3 regions of the Halanaerocella petrolearia genome follow, and region 3 is predicted to be linked to each of the others. Evidence: riboswitches for the same ligand, from Rfam matches in the RefSeq annotation. Region 3 holds a riboswitch; each other region holds the start of a gene.
The links. Region 3 has a riboswitch for cyclic di-AMP ahead of ACYQ39_RS07120 (AtpZ/AtpI family protein). Riboswitches for the same ligand answer to the same signal wherever they lie in the genome.

Region 1: it holds a riboswitch for cyclic di-AMP, as region 3 does, so the genes downstream of both, ACYQ39_RS06075 (sensor histidine kinase) here and ACYQ39_RS07120 (AtpZ/AtpI family protein) in region 3, are expected to answer to the same signal.
Region 2: it holds a riboswitch for cyclic di-AMP, as region 3 does, so the genes downstream of both, ACYQ39_RS05395 (TrkH family potassium uptake protein) here and ACYQ39_RS07120 (AtpZ/AtpI family protein) in region 3, are expected to answer to the same signal.

Annotation. Positions count from the first base shown of each region.
Region 1 covers NZ_BAAHXW010000001.1:1,197,355-1,202,535, reverse strand. Annotated here, with positions in the region: gene pyk (pyruvate kinase) at 1-1,530, shown strand, start outside; gene ACYQ39_RS06080 (FxsA family protein) at 1,601-2,071, shown strand; cyclic di-AMP (ydaO/yuaA leader) riboswitch at 2,169-2,317, shown strand; gene ACYQ39_RS06075 (sensor histidine kinase) at 2,470-4,317, shown strand; gene ACYQ39_RS06070 (response regulator transcription factor) at 4,331-4,693, shown strand; gene ACYQ39_RS06065 (sigma-54-dependent transcriptional regulator) at 4,714-5,181, shown strand, end outside.
Region 2 covers NZ_BAAHXW010000001.1:1,052,640-1,057,820, reverse strand. Annotated here, with positions in the region: gene thrS (threonine--tRNA ligase) at 1-439, shown strand, start outside; gene infC (translation initiation factor IF-3) at 681-1,271, shown strand; gene rpmI (50S ribosomal protein L35) at 1,286-1,483, shown strand; gene rplT (50S ribosomal protein L20) at 1,509-1,862, shown strand; cyclic di-AMP (ydaO/yuaA leader) riboswitch at 2,015-2,239, shown strand; gene ACYQ39_RS05395 (TrkH family potassium uptake protein) at 2,358-3,692, shown strand; gene ACYQ39_RS05390 (potassium channel family protein) at 3,718-4,365, shown strand; gene ACYQ39_RS05385 (TrkH family potassium uptake protein) at 4,606-5,181, shown strand, end outside.
Region 3 covers NZ_BAAHXW010000001.1:1,410,350-1,415,530, reverse strand. Annotated here, with positions in the region: gene upp (uracil phosphoribosyltransferase) at 66-695, shown strand; gene ACYQ39_RS07130 (deoxycytidylate deaminase) at 664-1,140, shown strand; gene ACYQ39_RS07125 (MraY family glycosyltransferase) at 1,274-2,296, shown strand; cyclic di-AMP (ydaO/yuaA leader) riboswitch at 2,444-2,645, shown strand; gene ACYQ39_RS07120 (AtpZ/AtpI family protein) at 2,982-3,203, shown strand; gene ACYQ39_RS07115 (ATP synthase subunit I) at 3,210-3,623, shown strand; gene atpB (F0F1 ATP synthase subunit A) at 3,627-4,376, shown strand; gene ACYQ39_RS07105 (ATP synthase Fo subunit C) at 4,406-4,957, shown strand; gene atpE (ATP synthase F0 subunit C) at 4,994-5,181, shown strand, end outside.

The sequences.
Region 1 (5,181 bases), 210 kb from region 3:
GACTTAGAGAATGATGAAGATGTAGTCTTAGAAGATGGGCAAGATTTTGCTTTAACTACTGAAGATATTGCCGGAGACAATGAGAGAGTATCTGTTTCTTATAAGAGTTTACCAGAGGATATGTCTATTGGAGATACCATCTTAATTGATGATGGATTAATTGGTTTAGAGGTAAAAGAAATTACTGAAACAGATGTTATCTGTAAGGTAATTAATGGTGGAGAATTAGGTTCTACAAAAGGTGTTAATCTACCAGGTGTACCTGTACAATTACCAGCTATTACTGAGAAGGATAGAAATGATATTAAGTTTGGTATTGAGCAGGGTGTAGACTTTATTGCAGCTTCTTTTGTGCGTAAAGCTTCTGATGTGTTAGCTATTAGAGAAATCTTAGAAGAGCATAATGCTGATATACATATTATTGCTAAGATTGAGAACCAAGAAGGTGTAGAGAATGTTGATGAAATTTTAGAAGTAGCTGATGGATTAATGGTAGCTCGTGGTGACTTAGGTGTGGAAATCCCAGCTGAAAAGGTACCAGCAGCTCAGAAGATGATGATTAATAAGTGTAATCGAGCTGGTAAGCCAGTTATTACTGCTACACAAATGTTAGAATCAATGATTCATAATCCACGACCAACAAGAGCAGAGGCTAGTGACGTAGCTAATGCAATTTATGATGGTACTGATGCAACAATGTTATCTGGTGAGACTGCTAAAGGCGACTATCCTGTTGAAGCAGTTGAGACAATGGCTAATATTGCAACCGAGACTGAGAAATCATTAAAATATCGTCAGTTATTAGATCGAGAAGCATTAAATCCAGCTAGAACAATAACTGATTCAATCAGTTATGATACTTGCAAGACTGCCTATGAATTAGGAGCGTCTGCAATTATTACTTCTACTCGTTCTGGATATACAGCTAGAATGGTATCTAAACATAGACCTTATGCACCAGTAGTAGCTGTAACTCCTAATAAGCGAGTCTTTAATAAGTTGATTTTATCTTGGGGTGTTAAGCCAGTATTAGCAGATATTACTGAATCTACAGATGAGATGATTTCTGAATCAGTTGCTGCTGCTAAGGAAGCTGAATACGTAGATGATGGTGATTTAGTAGTAATTACTGCTGGAGCACCAGCTGGTATCCCAGGAACTACTAACCTATTAAGAGTAGAGATTGTAGGAGAAGTTGCTCTACGTGGAGTAGGTGTTGGTAATAAGGCAGCAAGTGGCGAAGTCTGTATAGTTAATAATGCTGCTGAAGCTAAAGAGAAGGTTAAACGAGGTGACATTGTAGTAGCTCCAGAAACAGATGATGATTATTTACCTGTTCTTAAGAAAGCAGCCGGAATCATTACTGAAAATCCTGGTTTAACTTCTCATGCAGCTATCAAAGGTCTAAAACTAGATCTTCCTGTAATTGTAGGAGTTAATAATGCTGCTGATAAGTTAGCAGATGGTGATGTAGTAACAATTGATAGTATTCGTGGTTTAATCTATCGTGGAGAAGCTAAGATTTTATAATTTAAATTCTAAAAGTGCGTAGCATTAAGCTGCGCACTTTTTTATTTTTATAGAAAGAAGGTGAGAAAATATGTTGAAATTGTTTTTACTCTTTTCTTTAGTTCCACTAATTGAATTGGCTTTCTTAATTAAAATAGGAGAGTATATGGGTTTACCACTAACTGTTTTGTTGGTAGCTGGAACAGGTATAATAGGAGTATCACTGGCTAGGCAGCAAGGTTTAGCTGTAATTTCAAAAGTGAAGAGTAATTTAAGTAGTGCTAAATTACCTAAAGATAGTTTGTTAGATGGACTATTGATTTTAATTGGTGGGGTAATGTTATTAACTCCTGGTTTGCTAACTGATATAACTGGTTTTTCTTTAATTATCCCAGTAACTAGAAGAGCTATTAGAAGGGTAGTTAAGAGTCAGATTAAAGATAAAGTAGTTATGAAAGGCTATAATTATGATTTTCAACAGAATAATAAATCTCAATCAAAAGAAGAAAAAGAGGATAATGTTATTGATATAGAGGACTATGAAGAAATAGATGAAGATTAAGTGGAGTAGTTATATTTCATTTCTAATATGAATATTTTCTTGACAGGATTAAAGCCTATTAGATATAATAAAACTACTGAAAAGATAAAATCGAATATTAAGTTAAGCGCCGAATTTTATATTTTTATATAAAAGCGGGGGACCCATTTTTGGGGCGAATCTAAATCCATTGTACAATGGATTTAGTAAGGTTTCCCTTTAACCTGAGCCCGCCAGCTAACCTCGTAGGCGATTTAAGGGGGTAGAATATGTGTACCTATAGATATAGCTATACCTATGTCTATGTATAGCTATATCTATAGGTATACACATACGTAAAAAGACTACGGCTACCTGCTGTAGTCTTTTTTGTATTTTATAGTAGAAGATTGCTTAAATTAATTATGTGAGGTGGTTAAATGACTAAAGATTTAAGCTTGCGAGCCAAAATATTATTGGGTTATATGGCAGTAATTATAGTCTTAATTGGATTAGCTAGTTGGTCAATCTATAATTTTGTCTCTTTAAATGAATCAATCCATGATATTATGGTTGAAAATTATAGAAGTGTTATTGCTTCAGAGGAGATGATGGAGGCCTTAGAAAGACAGGATAGTGCAGAGTTAATATTCATTTTTGGACAACAAGATAAGGCTCTAAATATATTTCAAGAGAACCAAATGCAGTTTATGAAGTATCTATCTAGGGCTGAAGACAATATAACAATTCCAGAAGAGAAGAAGATTATTAAGAGTCTTAACCAAGACTATCAAGAATATTTAGGGAAATTTATGAGATTACGAAAGATGGCTGGTCAAAAGAGTTTTAGTCAAGTTCAAAAATATTACTTACAGCAGATTATGCCTCATTTTGAGAAGGTAAAGAAACATTCTAGGGATTTATTAATGGTTAATCAAGAACATATGAAACAGGCTCAACAGAGAGCTAATGATAATGCAACTCAGGCAATTTACTCAACAGTTATCTTCTCTATAGTAGCACTTATTTTGGCTTTATCCTTTGGTATTTATATTTCTAATCTGATTATCAAACCAATTAAAGAGTTGACTGCTAAGATCAAAGAGATTGCAGGAGGAAATTTAGATCAGGTTATTGAGATTGATACTAAAGATGAGATTGGACAATTAGCTGGTGAATTTAATAGAATGACCTATCGTCTTAAAGAATATGAAACAATGAATGTTAGTAAATTAGTTGAAGAAAAGAATAAGTCTGAAGCAATTGTTAAGAGTATATCTAATCCTTTGCTGGTAACTGATCAAGAGAATAAAATTTTATTAATGAATCCTAGAGCAGAAAAGCTATTTGATTTAACTGAACATAAGATATTAGGAACTCACTTCTTAGAATCAATCAAGGAAGATAAGATTTTTGATTCTATTACTGAAACTCTAAAATCAGGTGAAGTAAAGTTTGGTAATGATAATCAGGTCATTAAATTTATGGCTGAAGATGATAAAGAGTTATATTTTAGAATTACCACTACTCCTGTAAAGGATAAGGATAATACAACTACGTTAGTTGTTACTTTATTAGAGGATATTACCCATCTTAAAGAAGTAGATAAGATGAAGTCTGAGTTTGTATCAATGGTTTCTCATGAGTTTAGAACTCCTTTAACATCAATGAATATGGGAATTAATATGTTATTAGAAGAAAATATAGGAGAAGTTAATGACCAACAAGAGGAGTTATTAGAGGTAGCTAAAGAGGATTGTGAACACCTGAATAACTTAGTAGATGATTTACTGGATTTATCAAAGATAGAATCTGGAAGAATAGATTTAGACTTTGGAACTATTCAAGTGACTAAAATCTTTGAGACATCGATTCAGCCCTTTGTTGAACAAGCAAAAAACCAAGGGATAAAGCTAATCACTGAAGAGGTAGATAACTTAGCAGTTTATGCGGACTTGAATAAGGTTACTTGGGTAGTTACTAATCTAATTGGTAATGCTTTGCGGTATACTGAAGTAGATGATGAAATAAGATTATCTGCCCAGAGAAAGGGTCATAAGGTTCATATTTCAGTAGCAGATACTGGTTCAGGAATTCCTAAAGAGTATCAGCATAAAATTTTTGATAAGTTTGTTAGAGCAGGGGCAGACAAAGATAAGGGAACAGGAACTGGTTTAGGCCTGGCTATTTCTAAGGAGATAATTGAAGCTCATGGAGGCAGAATCTGGGTTGAGAGTGAAGAGGGGGTAGGCAGTACCTTTACCTTTACGTTAAAATTGCCTAAGTAAGGTAGGTGAGATGATGAATAAGATATTAGTTGTGGAGGATAATAAAAATATTATTACTGTGCTTAAATTATGTTTAGAAAATGCTGGATATAAAGTTAAAGTTGTTTCTAATGGTGTTGATGCAGTAGATACAGCTTTTGATTGGGAGCCTGACTTGATTTTATTAGATATTAAAATTCCTAAGATGAATGGTTTTTTAGTCTGCGAAACACTAAAAGAGGATGAAATAACTGCTGAAACACCAATTATAATGTTGAGTGCTAAAGCAGAAGAGGAAGATATTAAAAGAGCCTATGATTTAGGCGCTGAAGAGTATATTACTAAGCCAATTGAACCAAATGATTTATTAGAGCAAGTTGCTAAGCATTTAAATTAAATTAAAAGGAGAGATAAATTATGGTACAAGACAAGATTTTAGTTGTTGATGATGAAAAGAATATTCGAATTACTTTAAAACAATGTTTAACAGAAGAATATGAAGTTGTAACAGCTGTTAATGGAGAAGATGGAGTTGAGAAATTTAAGGAAGATGACTTTAGTGTAGTTTTATTAGATATGAAATTACCTGGTATGGATGGACTTGAAGTACTACGACAGATTAAAGATTTTAATAAACAGGCTAATGTAATTATGATTACTGGTTTTGGTTCAGTCAAGACTGCTGTAGAAACAATGAAGTTAGGGGCTATAGATTATTTAAGAAAGCCATTTACTCCTGATGAAATTAAAGAGATTGTAGCAGAGGTAATTGAAAGAAATAATTTAGAGTTAGAAGAAGATGAACTGGATAGTTATAAAGACTATTTAAATTATGCTAAAGCTTGTATTAATAGACAAGAGCTTGATAAAGGATATGAATATCTA
Region 2 (5,181 bases), 360 kb from region 3:
GCGTTTTGACTTAACTTATATTGGAGAAGATGGAGATGAGCATCGTCCAGTAATGATCCATAGAGCTATCCTTGGTAGTATAGAACGATTTATGGGTATCTTAATTGAACATTATGCTGGTGCATTCCCAACATGGTTGGCGCCAGTTCAAGCAGAAATTATTCCAATTACTGATGATCACTTAGATTATGCTTATGATCTTAAAGAAGAGTTAGAGGCTGCTGGAGTTAGAGTAGAAGTTGATGCTAGAAAAGAAAAGATGGGCTATAAGATTAGAGAAGCTCAGATGCAACAGATTCCTTACATGTTAATTGTAGGTGACAATGAGATAGAAGATGAAACAGTATCAGTTCGACACCGTCGAGAAGGAGATATGGGAGCAGTTGATGCTGATCAATTTAAAGCAGATATTGTAGAAGAGATTAAGAATAAAGAGTAGTAGTGAGTGGTGAGTTGTGTGTCATGTGTCGTGAGCTAATTCAAAACCTATAAATTTAAAATTTAGTTTTGTCTTAAAGAAATTGAATTAGCTCTAGGCTCATAGCTAATAACTTTTCTCTTGACTGCTATATAGTGATATGTTATACTAAGTAAGGACAATAAAGCAGAAGTCATCCGCTTCTCACCTGAGACAAAGAAGCTTAGGTTAATATAATTAGCTTATATACCTAGGGGTATGTATGTCTAATTTTTTTACTGCGGATGGCCTAATTAAAGGTCATCTTTTTCTTATTTCAGGAGGTGTATGTAAAATTAGTGCCGAAGATTTAAGAGTTAACCAGCAAATTAGAGCTAGAGAAGTAAGAATTGTAGATAATGATGGTGAACAAGTTGGTATTATGTCACTTAAGAAAGGCTTAAGTTTAGCTGATGAAAAGGATTTAGATTTAGTCGAGGTTGCTCCTCAAGCTAAACCGCCTGTCTGTAAGATTATGGACTATGGTAAGTATAAGTATGAGCAGGCTAAGAAAGCTAAGAGAGCCAAGCAAAATCAAAATGTAATGAAGACTAAAGAAGTTCAGCTAAGTGCTAATATTGAAGACCATGACTTTAATGTTAAAGCCAAGATGGCTAGAAGATTCTTAAATGATAAGAATAAAGTTAAAGTTAGTCTTAGATTTAGAGGTCGGGAAATTGTTCATAAAGATCTTGGTTATGAATTAATGGATAGATTAGCTGAAAAAGTTAGTGATATAGGTAAGGTTTCTAAGAAACCTACAATGGAAGGCAGAAACATGTTAATGTTTATTACACCAAAGAGCGAGAAGTAGAAGGAGGGATAAACATGGGTAAGATGAAGACTCATAAAGGTGCTAAGAAACGCTTTAAAAAGACTGGTAAAGGTAAGTTTAAGCGTAAAAAAGGTTTTAAGAACCACTTAAATACTAAAAAGACTTCTAGTCGTAAGAATAAGTTAGGTAAAGATGCTGTAGTTCATGAAGATGATCAGAAACGTGTAGAAGAATTATTACCATATGAGTAAAACTTAATACAAGGAGGTATGAATTATGCCACGGGTTAAACGAGGTAATAGAAGAAGAAAAAGAAGAAAGAAGATTCTTAAATTAGCAAAAGGTTATTTTGGAACTAAGAGTAAATTATATAGACCAGCTACAGAACAGGTAATGAAGTCATTAAATTATGCTTATCGTGATAGGAAGCAGAAGAAAAGAGACTTTAGAAAGTTATGGATCAGCCGAATTAATGCTGCTGCTAGACAGCATGACCTACCTTATAGTCGGTTTATTCATGGCTTAAAAGAAGCTGGTGTAGAAGTTAACCGCAAAATGTTAGCTGATATGGCAATTAATGATGAAGAAGGATTTGCTGAATTAGTTGACTTAGCTAAAGAAAACATCTAACATCTCTTATAAATAAAGGGCTTAAAGTTATTTACTTTAGGCTCTTTTGCTTTTTTAATAGGAATAATATTGCTTGAATTGCAATTAAATTACAAAGAACTTGACAAATAAGTAATTAAGAAGTTATAATAATAGCACTGGAAAATTGAATACTTTTAAAGATGCCGAATTTTATACTATTATCTGGTATAGAAGCGGGGGACCCATTTTTCTTGGGGCGAATCCAGTATTAAGATTGAGATTGAGCCTAAGCTTAAGTAAATAGCTATTTTTAATAATTCTATTTAAACTTAGACTCAGACTTAAACTTAACTTGGTAAGGTTACCCTTCAACCTGAGCCCGACAGCTAACTTCGTAGGCAGTAAAGAGGGGGTAGAGAGTATGTCTATTCTATATTTTTTGGGACTACAGCTACCTGCTGTAGTCTTTTTGTATTAATATAGTCAATTAATGGAATAATTCTTATAGTATTGAATTGAAAGAGAGGTGGAGAGATGAAGAAAAGATTTAATCTGCATGAATTAAGTTCTGCTCAAATATTGTCTTTAGGATATTCAACAGTGATTTTATTAGGGGCTCTATTATTAACATTACCTATAGCTACTACAAATGGTCAAGGGATGAATCTCTTAGATGCTATTTTTACTGCTACCTCTGCTACAGCAGTAACAGGGTTAATTGTTGAGAATACAGCATCTTTCTTTACTGTCTTTGGTCAAGTTGTAATTATGTGTCTAATTCAGATTGGTGGTTTAGGAATTATGAGTATGTCTACTCTATTTGCCTTTCTGGTAGGTAAAAAAGTGACCTTAAAACATAGGTTGATGATTCAACAGGATTTAGACCAGTTTGAACTATCGGGAATTTTACAATTAGTAAAATATGTTGTAGCTGTTACTTTTACAATTGAGGGGACAGGAGCTGTGTTGTTATTTACTAGGTTTGTGCAGGATATGCCTTTAGGTAAGGCTATCTATTATGCCATTTTTCATTCAGTATCAGCTTTTAATAATGCTGGTTTTGATATCTTTGGTAACAGTTTAGCAAATTTCACTGGAGATATAACAGTTAACTTCACAATTACTAGTCTGATTATTTTAGGTGGGATTGGTTTTGCAGTAATTGCTGAAGTATATGATGGTAAAAGATTTAAGAATTTTTCTTTACAGACTAAGTTAGTTTTAAGTGTAACATTAGTTTTAATTATAGTTGGTTTTATTGGGTCTTTTATTTTAGAATACTCTAATCCAGCCACAATGGGGAATTTATCTTTAAAGGATAAGGTAATATCTTCTTACTTTTTATCTATTACTCCTCGAACGGCTGGGTTCAATACTTTACCAACAGGTTCTTTAAGAAATTCAACTATATTTTTTGTAATTATTCTGATGTTTATTGGTGCTTCACCTGGTTCTACAGGTGGTGGAATTAAGACAACTACTTTTGGAGCTTTACTTGCTGTTTTATATTCACGAGCTACTGGTAGAGATGATGTAGAAGTATATAAACGGCGGTTGGGTAGAGAGGTAATTTTTGATGCCTTATCTATTACCTTTATTGCTTCAGTTCTGGTAGCTTTAGTAACTATTATTTTGACGATTACTGAGCAGGCACAATTTATTGATCTCTTCTTTGAAGCGGTATCAGCTTTTGGAACAGTAGGTCTATCAACTGGAGTAACTGGTGATTTATCTACTATAGGTCGAATAGTAATTATTCTGACTATGTTTGCTGGTCGAGTTGGCCCTTTAACTATTGCAGTTGCAGTAGCTGAGAAGAGACATAAGGCTAATATTAGGTATCCAAAAGAGAAGATTTTAGTTGGGTAATGATTTTTAGTAAGGAGGATGAGAAATGAAACAGTTTATAGTGGTAGGTTTAGGACGTTTTGGAGCTAGTGTAGCTACTACCTTAGCTAATAAAGAACATGATGTATTGGCAATCGATATAGATGAAGACAAAGTACAGGAGATTTCTAATGAAGTAACTCATGCTGTGCAAGCAGATGCTACTTCAGAAGAGGCTTTAAATACTTTAGGAGTTGATGAATTTGATATTGCTATTGTAGGTATTGGCTCTAATATTCATGCTAATATTTTGGCTACTTTAGTTTTAAAGGAGTTAGGTGTACCTCATGTAGTAGTTAAGGCACAAGATAATTTACATGGTAAGTTATTAAGTAAAGTAGGTGCTGATAAAGTAGTTTATCCTGAACGAGATATGGGTGTTAGAGTAGCAAATAACTTAGTTTCAGCTAATGTATTAGACTATATAGAGTTGGCTCCAAATTATAGTATTGCTGAATTAATTGCTTCAGAGCAGTTAAGTGGTGAAAGTCTTAAAGATTTGGATTTACGGAGTAAATTTGGTGTTAATGTTTTGGCTATTAAATCAAATGATGATATTAATCTATCTCCAGAAGCAACAGATAAAGTCAATTCCGGTGATGTATTAGTAGTTATGGGCCAAGAAGATAGTCTTAAGCAGCTTAAGCATTATTAACATATTAGCCATGAGTTTTGAGTCGTGAGCTATGAGTAAGTTCAAAAGATTTACATTCAAAATTTAAATTTCATTAGATTCTTTGTTTTAAAAAAATTGAACTGTTTTTTAATTTTGAATTTGAAGTAGCACATGACTCATAGCTAATAGCTCACAGCTTAATATCAATTAAATTCTACTTTCAGGTTATAATCTAAAAGTATCTAGTACATATTAAAGATACAAGCGATTAACCTGGGGGTGAGAATTATTTCTTCTATAGCTAGGTCCTTGTCGCCAGCCAGGTTTTTGGTATTAGGCTATTTAATATTGATTATTTTAGGAACTATCTTATTATCACTTCCTTGGGCTACAGTTTCAGGCCAGGGATTAAATTTGATAGATTCTTTATTTACAGCTACCTCAGCTACGGCGGTGACAGGATTAATTGTAGTTAATACGGCTCATGATTTATCATTATTTGGGCAGTTAGTAGTCTTATTTTTAATTCAAATTGGTGGCTTAGGTTTAATGACTAGTTCTACTTTAGTAGTCTTATTATTAGGTAGAGAAATTACTTTTAGAGAAAGGATTATCGTTAAAGAAGAGATAAATCACTTTAATCTTGCTGGGCTAATTAAGATAGTCAAGTATATTATTGGATTGACTTTAGGAGTTGAGTTTATAGGAGCAGTTTTGTTATTCTTAAGATTTAATTCTTTATTTTCAACTGGAAAAGCAGTCTATTTTTCTATCTTTCATGCCATTTCTGCTTTCTGTAATGCAGGATTTGATCTTTTTGGCAATAGTCTAGAGGATTTTGTAACTGATCCCTAT
Region 3 (5,181 bases):
TTAGTAAAAGTTTTACTCACACTAATTCCTCACTCTAACAACTAAAAACTAAAGGAGGAGAAATAATGAGCGAAGTATATACAATTGATCATCCATTAATTCAACATAAGTTGACACATTTAAGAAAGAAAGAGACAGGGACTAAAGACTTTAGAGAGTTAACTGATGAGATTGCAGCATTAATGGCTTATGAAGTTACTAGAGATGTTAAGCTACAGGAGGTAGAGATTGAAACTCCAGTTGCTAAGACTAAATCTAATGTAGTTGCTGGTAAGAAGTTGGCTATTGTACCTATTTTACGAGCTGGTTTAGGAATGGTAGATGGAATTGTTGATTTGGTACCAGCAGCTAAAGTAGGTCATGTAGGATTATATCGTGATCCTGAGACTTTAGAGCCAGTAGAATATTACTGTAAGATGCCAACAGATATTGAGTCTAGAGAATTAATTATGGTAGATCCAATGTTAGCAACAGGTGGAACTGCTGAGGCAGCCTTAGAATTTGTTAAGGAACGAGGAGCTGAGAATATTAAGTTTATGTGTTTAGTAGCAGCTCCAGAAGGAATAGAGAGACTACAAAAGGCCCATCCAGATGTTGATATTTATACTGCATCAGTTGATGAAAAGCTAAATGATCATGCTTATATTGTACCAGGTTTAGGTGATGCTGGTGACAGATTATTCGGAACTAAGTAAGCAGGGGCGTCCATCTTGGGATGCGTACTTTATGGAAATGACGGAAGTTGTAGCTAAACGATCTACTTGTCTACGAAGAAAAGTAGGTGCTTTAATTGTTAAGAATAAACGTGTCTTAGCTACAGGCTATAATGGAGCTCCTAGTGACTTGCCTCATTGTAGTGAAACAGGTTGTATTAGAGAAGAGCAGAATGTACCATCTGGACAGCGTCATGAGTTATGTCGTGGCTTACATGCTGAACAGAATGGAATTATTCAAGCTGCTTTACATGGTACTTCAATTGAAGGTGCTACTTTATACTGTACCCATCAACCATGTATTCTCTGTACAAAGATGATTATTAATGCTGGGATTAAGCGAATAGTCTTTAAAGGAGCTTATCCAGATGAGTTGGCCCAGAAGATGTTAAAAGAGGCAGATATAACATTAGAACAAATTGGATAAATTATCAGAATTCAATAATTGCAAAAAGTAAGTTAATCTTTTAGAATAGAGATGGACTTGCTTATTGGGAAACTGACCACTATTGTGTGGTCAGTTTTTTATTGTTATAAAAATTAGAAAGAAGGTGAAACTGATGTTATTAATGCCTTTATTAATCAGTTTATTAGTAGCTTATGCATTGGTTCCAGTAGTTAAAAAGTTAGCTTTTGCTCTAGGAGCAGTAGATGAACCTAATAAGCGTCGTATTAATACTGAAGCTATTCCTAATTTAGGTGGCTTGGCGATCTTTGCTGGAGTTATGCTAAGTCTCTTCTGGTTAGGACTTAATTCTCAAATAAAAACTATTATGGTCTGTGCTACTTTAATTGTATTTTTAGGAATTATAGATGATTTATATGAACTTTCGGCTGTGATTAAATTAATAGGTCAAATAGCAATTACTTTATTATTAGTCTTTTCTGGAGTTAAGATTGAATTTATCAAAGGTCATTATTTAGGAATGTTAAGTTTACCAATTACTTTAATCTGGATGTTAGGTACTATGAATGTAATTAATTTAATTGATGGTTTAGATGGTTTAGCTGGTGGAGTGACAGTAATTGCTGCTATTCCATTAGGTATCTTCGCTTATCAGCAAGGTCAGATGTTAGCTGTATTAATGACCTTAAGTTTAATTGGTGCCACGTTAGGATTTTTACGTTACAATTTTAATCCGGCTCAAATCTTTATGGGAGATACCGGAAGCATGTTTTTAGGTTTTATGTTAGGTGTTATTTCTATTACTGGTGCTTTAAAGAGTATAACAACTGTTACCTTTATTATTCCTATCTTGGTACTAGGAGTTCCGATTTTTGATACTTTATTTGCTATTTTACGACGTAGATTAGTTGGAAAACCTATCTTTAAAGCAGATAAGAACCATTTACACCATCAGTTATTGAGTTTAGGCTTAACTCAGTGGCAAGCTGTGATTATCGTTTATTTAGTCAGTCTGTCTTTAAGCTTAGTAGCTATAGGAATTAGTCAAGCAGATTTAAATCAATTAGTATTTTTATTAGGAATGATAACTTTATTTCTGTTAAGTGGTAGTTATAAATTGGGAATTTTGAAGACGGATTCTAAAGTTTACAAAGATACAGGATATTGTGATAAATAGTACAAATATCCTTTACAAAATTTAAGATATCTATTATAATGTAAGCAGTGAAATATTAATTAGAGATAGTTTGATATAAAAAATAGAAATCAAATTCCTTGCAGTAAATATCACTTTATTGTATAATGTTTGTAGATAATTAAATATTTATGCTAATTGCCTAATCCTATATTGGAGCGGGGGACCCATTTTTTTGGGGCGAATCCATTATTGAGGGTGAAGTTGAGCTTGAGTTTAAGTAAATATCTATTTTGCTTAGACTTAGACTCAGACTTAAACTCAAGGTGGTAAGGTAACCCTTTTACCTGAGCCCGACAGCTAACCTCGTAGGCATTCGGAAAGGGGATCAGTCTAGTCTGTTTATAGCTATTTAAACATTCTATAGCTATAAATAGAAAAGTATACCTAAAAAGGGCTACGGCTATCTGCTGTGGTCTTTTTATATTTTTGTTATGAGTTATCTGTTATGAATGGTTTTTATTACGAAAGGTCTTGTCTTTTAGACCTGAAGGATCAGCTGTTAGTCAAGTTAAAGTTAAAACCATCCTATAACTTATTGGTTTATTTTTGTTGTTAAGCCAAAGGATATCTGATATAATTAGGGGAAGAAAGACAGTTCTTTAATTTATTTGTACTTTATGTATAATGTTTCTTAATTTAGGAATCACTAATTAGGAGAGTTGGTATGAAGGAAAAAGTGAAAGTTTTAGAGGCATTAGCTTTATTATCTCAAATAGGAATTGCTATTATTGTTCCTATTATTGGTGGTGTCTGGCTGGGTGATTATTTAGATAGTATATTGGCTACTGAACCTTTGTTTTTGATTTTGGGAGTTATTTTAGGAGTTATTGTTGGCTTTAGAAATGCTTATCGACTACTAATTAGCCAACAAGATAGTGGGAAGTGATCAATTATGAAGCAAGTAAAGAGAACAAAGACATTTATCTTTAAATGGACAATTATTTTAAATATAGTTTTAATGTTGTTAATGGCTATCTTTTTAGATAGGAAAGCTGTTTTAGGTATCTTTGTAGGAGGAGTAATGAGCTTGCTTAATCTCCAACTACTTTCTTCTTCCTTACAGAGGGCAGTAGAGTTTAAACCAGTCAAAGCTGGAGTTTATACCTTTATTCAATACATACTAAGATATATTCTCTGGTCCGTAACTTTTTATATAGCTCTAAAGAGGCCAGATGTAAATTTAGTAACTGTTCTAGTAGGTATGTTAACAGTGAAAGGAGTTATTTTGGTAGTTAATGCTTTTAATTTTTGGCCCCAAGGTCGTGAATATAATTTAAAGAAAGTAGGAAGAAAGGAGGGAAGATAAAGGATGAGTATTTTAGATAAGATTTTTTTAAGAGGGGCTCCCTCAGCTGATGCATTTAGCCCAGATGTTATGTTTTATTTGCCTGATAATGCATTAACTAGAATGTTACATATTGCTAATGCTCCAATTAAATCAACTGTGACTACTACTTGGGTTATTATGGCTGTTTTAGCTATATTTTCTTGGTTAGCTACTCGTAATTTAAAACGAGAACCTGAATCAGGAAGTCTTCAAAATATAGCTGAAGCATTTATAAAAAGTGTATCAGGTCTAGTTGAAACTACAATGGGCCCTAATATGAAGAAGTTTACTCCTTATATAGGAACTTTAGTGATTTATTTGACTATTGCTAATATTATGGGGATTGTTCCAGGAAGAGATGTTTTGCATCTTTATACCCCAACAGCAGACTTAAATACTACTTTTGCTTTAGCAGCAATTACTTTCTTTAATATTCATTACTTTGGTATTAAGTCTAATGGACTTGGAACTTATTTGAAGGGTTACTTTGAACCAATGCCTTTCTTATTCCCATTGAATGTAATTGGAAATCTGGCAGATCCAGTGTCATTATCTTTCCGTTTGTTTGGTAATATGATGGCCAGTGTCGTTATTATGGGGCTGTTATATGGAGTAGTTACTTTAATTATTCCAGGTTTAGCTGATCTATACTTTAATTTATTCTCTGGTGTGTTACAGGCTTTCATCTTTACAATGTTAACTATGACTTATATCTCAATGGAGATGGAGTAATCTCTCCATGGTAGAAAGGAGGGATTTGAGTGGAAGAAATATCTAACCTAGTAGTATTTCTTTTAGAGTGGTTTAACCAATTTAGTGCTCGTACTCAAGTGTTAGCTGCTACTGCGATAGCTACTGGGTTGGCTATGATTGCAGGTATTGGTCCAGGTATTGGTCAGGGATTTGCAGCAGGAAAAGGTGCTGAAGCAGTAGGTAAGAATGAAGAGAATAGTAATAATGTTACTTTAGTTATGCTGTTAGGAGCAGCAGTTGCTGAGACTTCAGGTATCTTTTCTCTAGTAGTAGCTTTAATCCTGCTATATGCTAATCCACTAGTTGGGGTGGCAGGAGCTGGAATAGTAATTGCTGCTTCTACTTTAGGAGCAGGTTTGGCTATGATTGCAGGTATTGGCCCAGGTATTGGACAAGGTTTTGCTGCAGGAAAAGGTGCTGAACGTGTTGGAAATAGACCAGGATATCAAGGTCTAATTATGAAGGTTATGTTATTAGGTCAGGCTGTAGGTCAGACAACAGGTATTTATGCTTTAGTAGTAGCTTTAATCTTATTATTTGCTAACCCATTACTTGGTTAGTTGCTATAAATAATTTAGAAAAAGGAGGAATACATAATGGATGGTCAATCTTTAATTGCAGCTGCATCTGCTATTGGAGCAGGTTTAGCTATGATTGCAGGTATTGGTGCAGGTATTGGTCAGGGATTTGCAGCAGGAAAAGGTGCTGAAGCAGTAGGAAAACAACCAGAAGCTCAAGGTGTAATTACTAGAACAATGTTACTTGGTGCTGCTGTAGCAGAGAC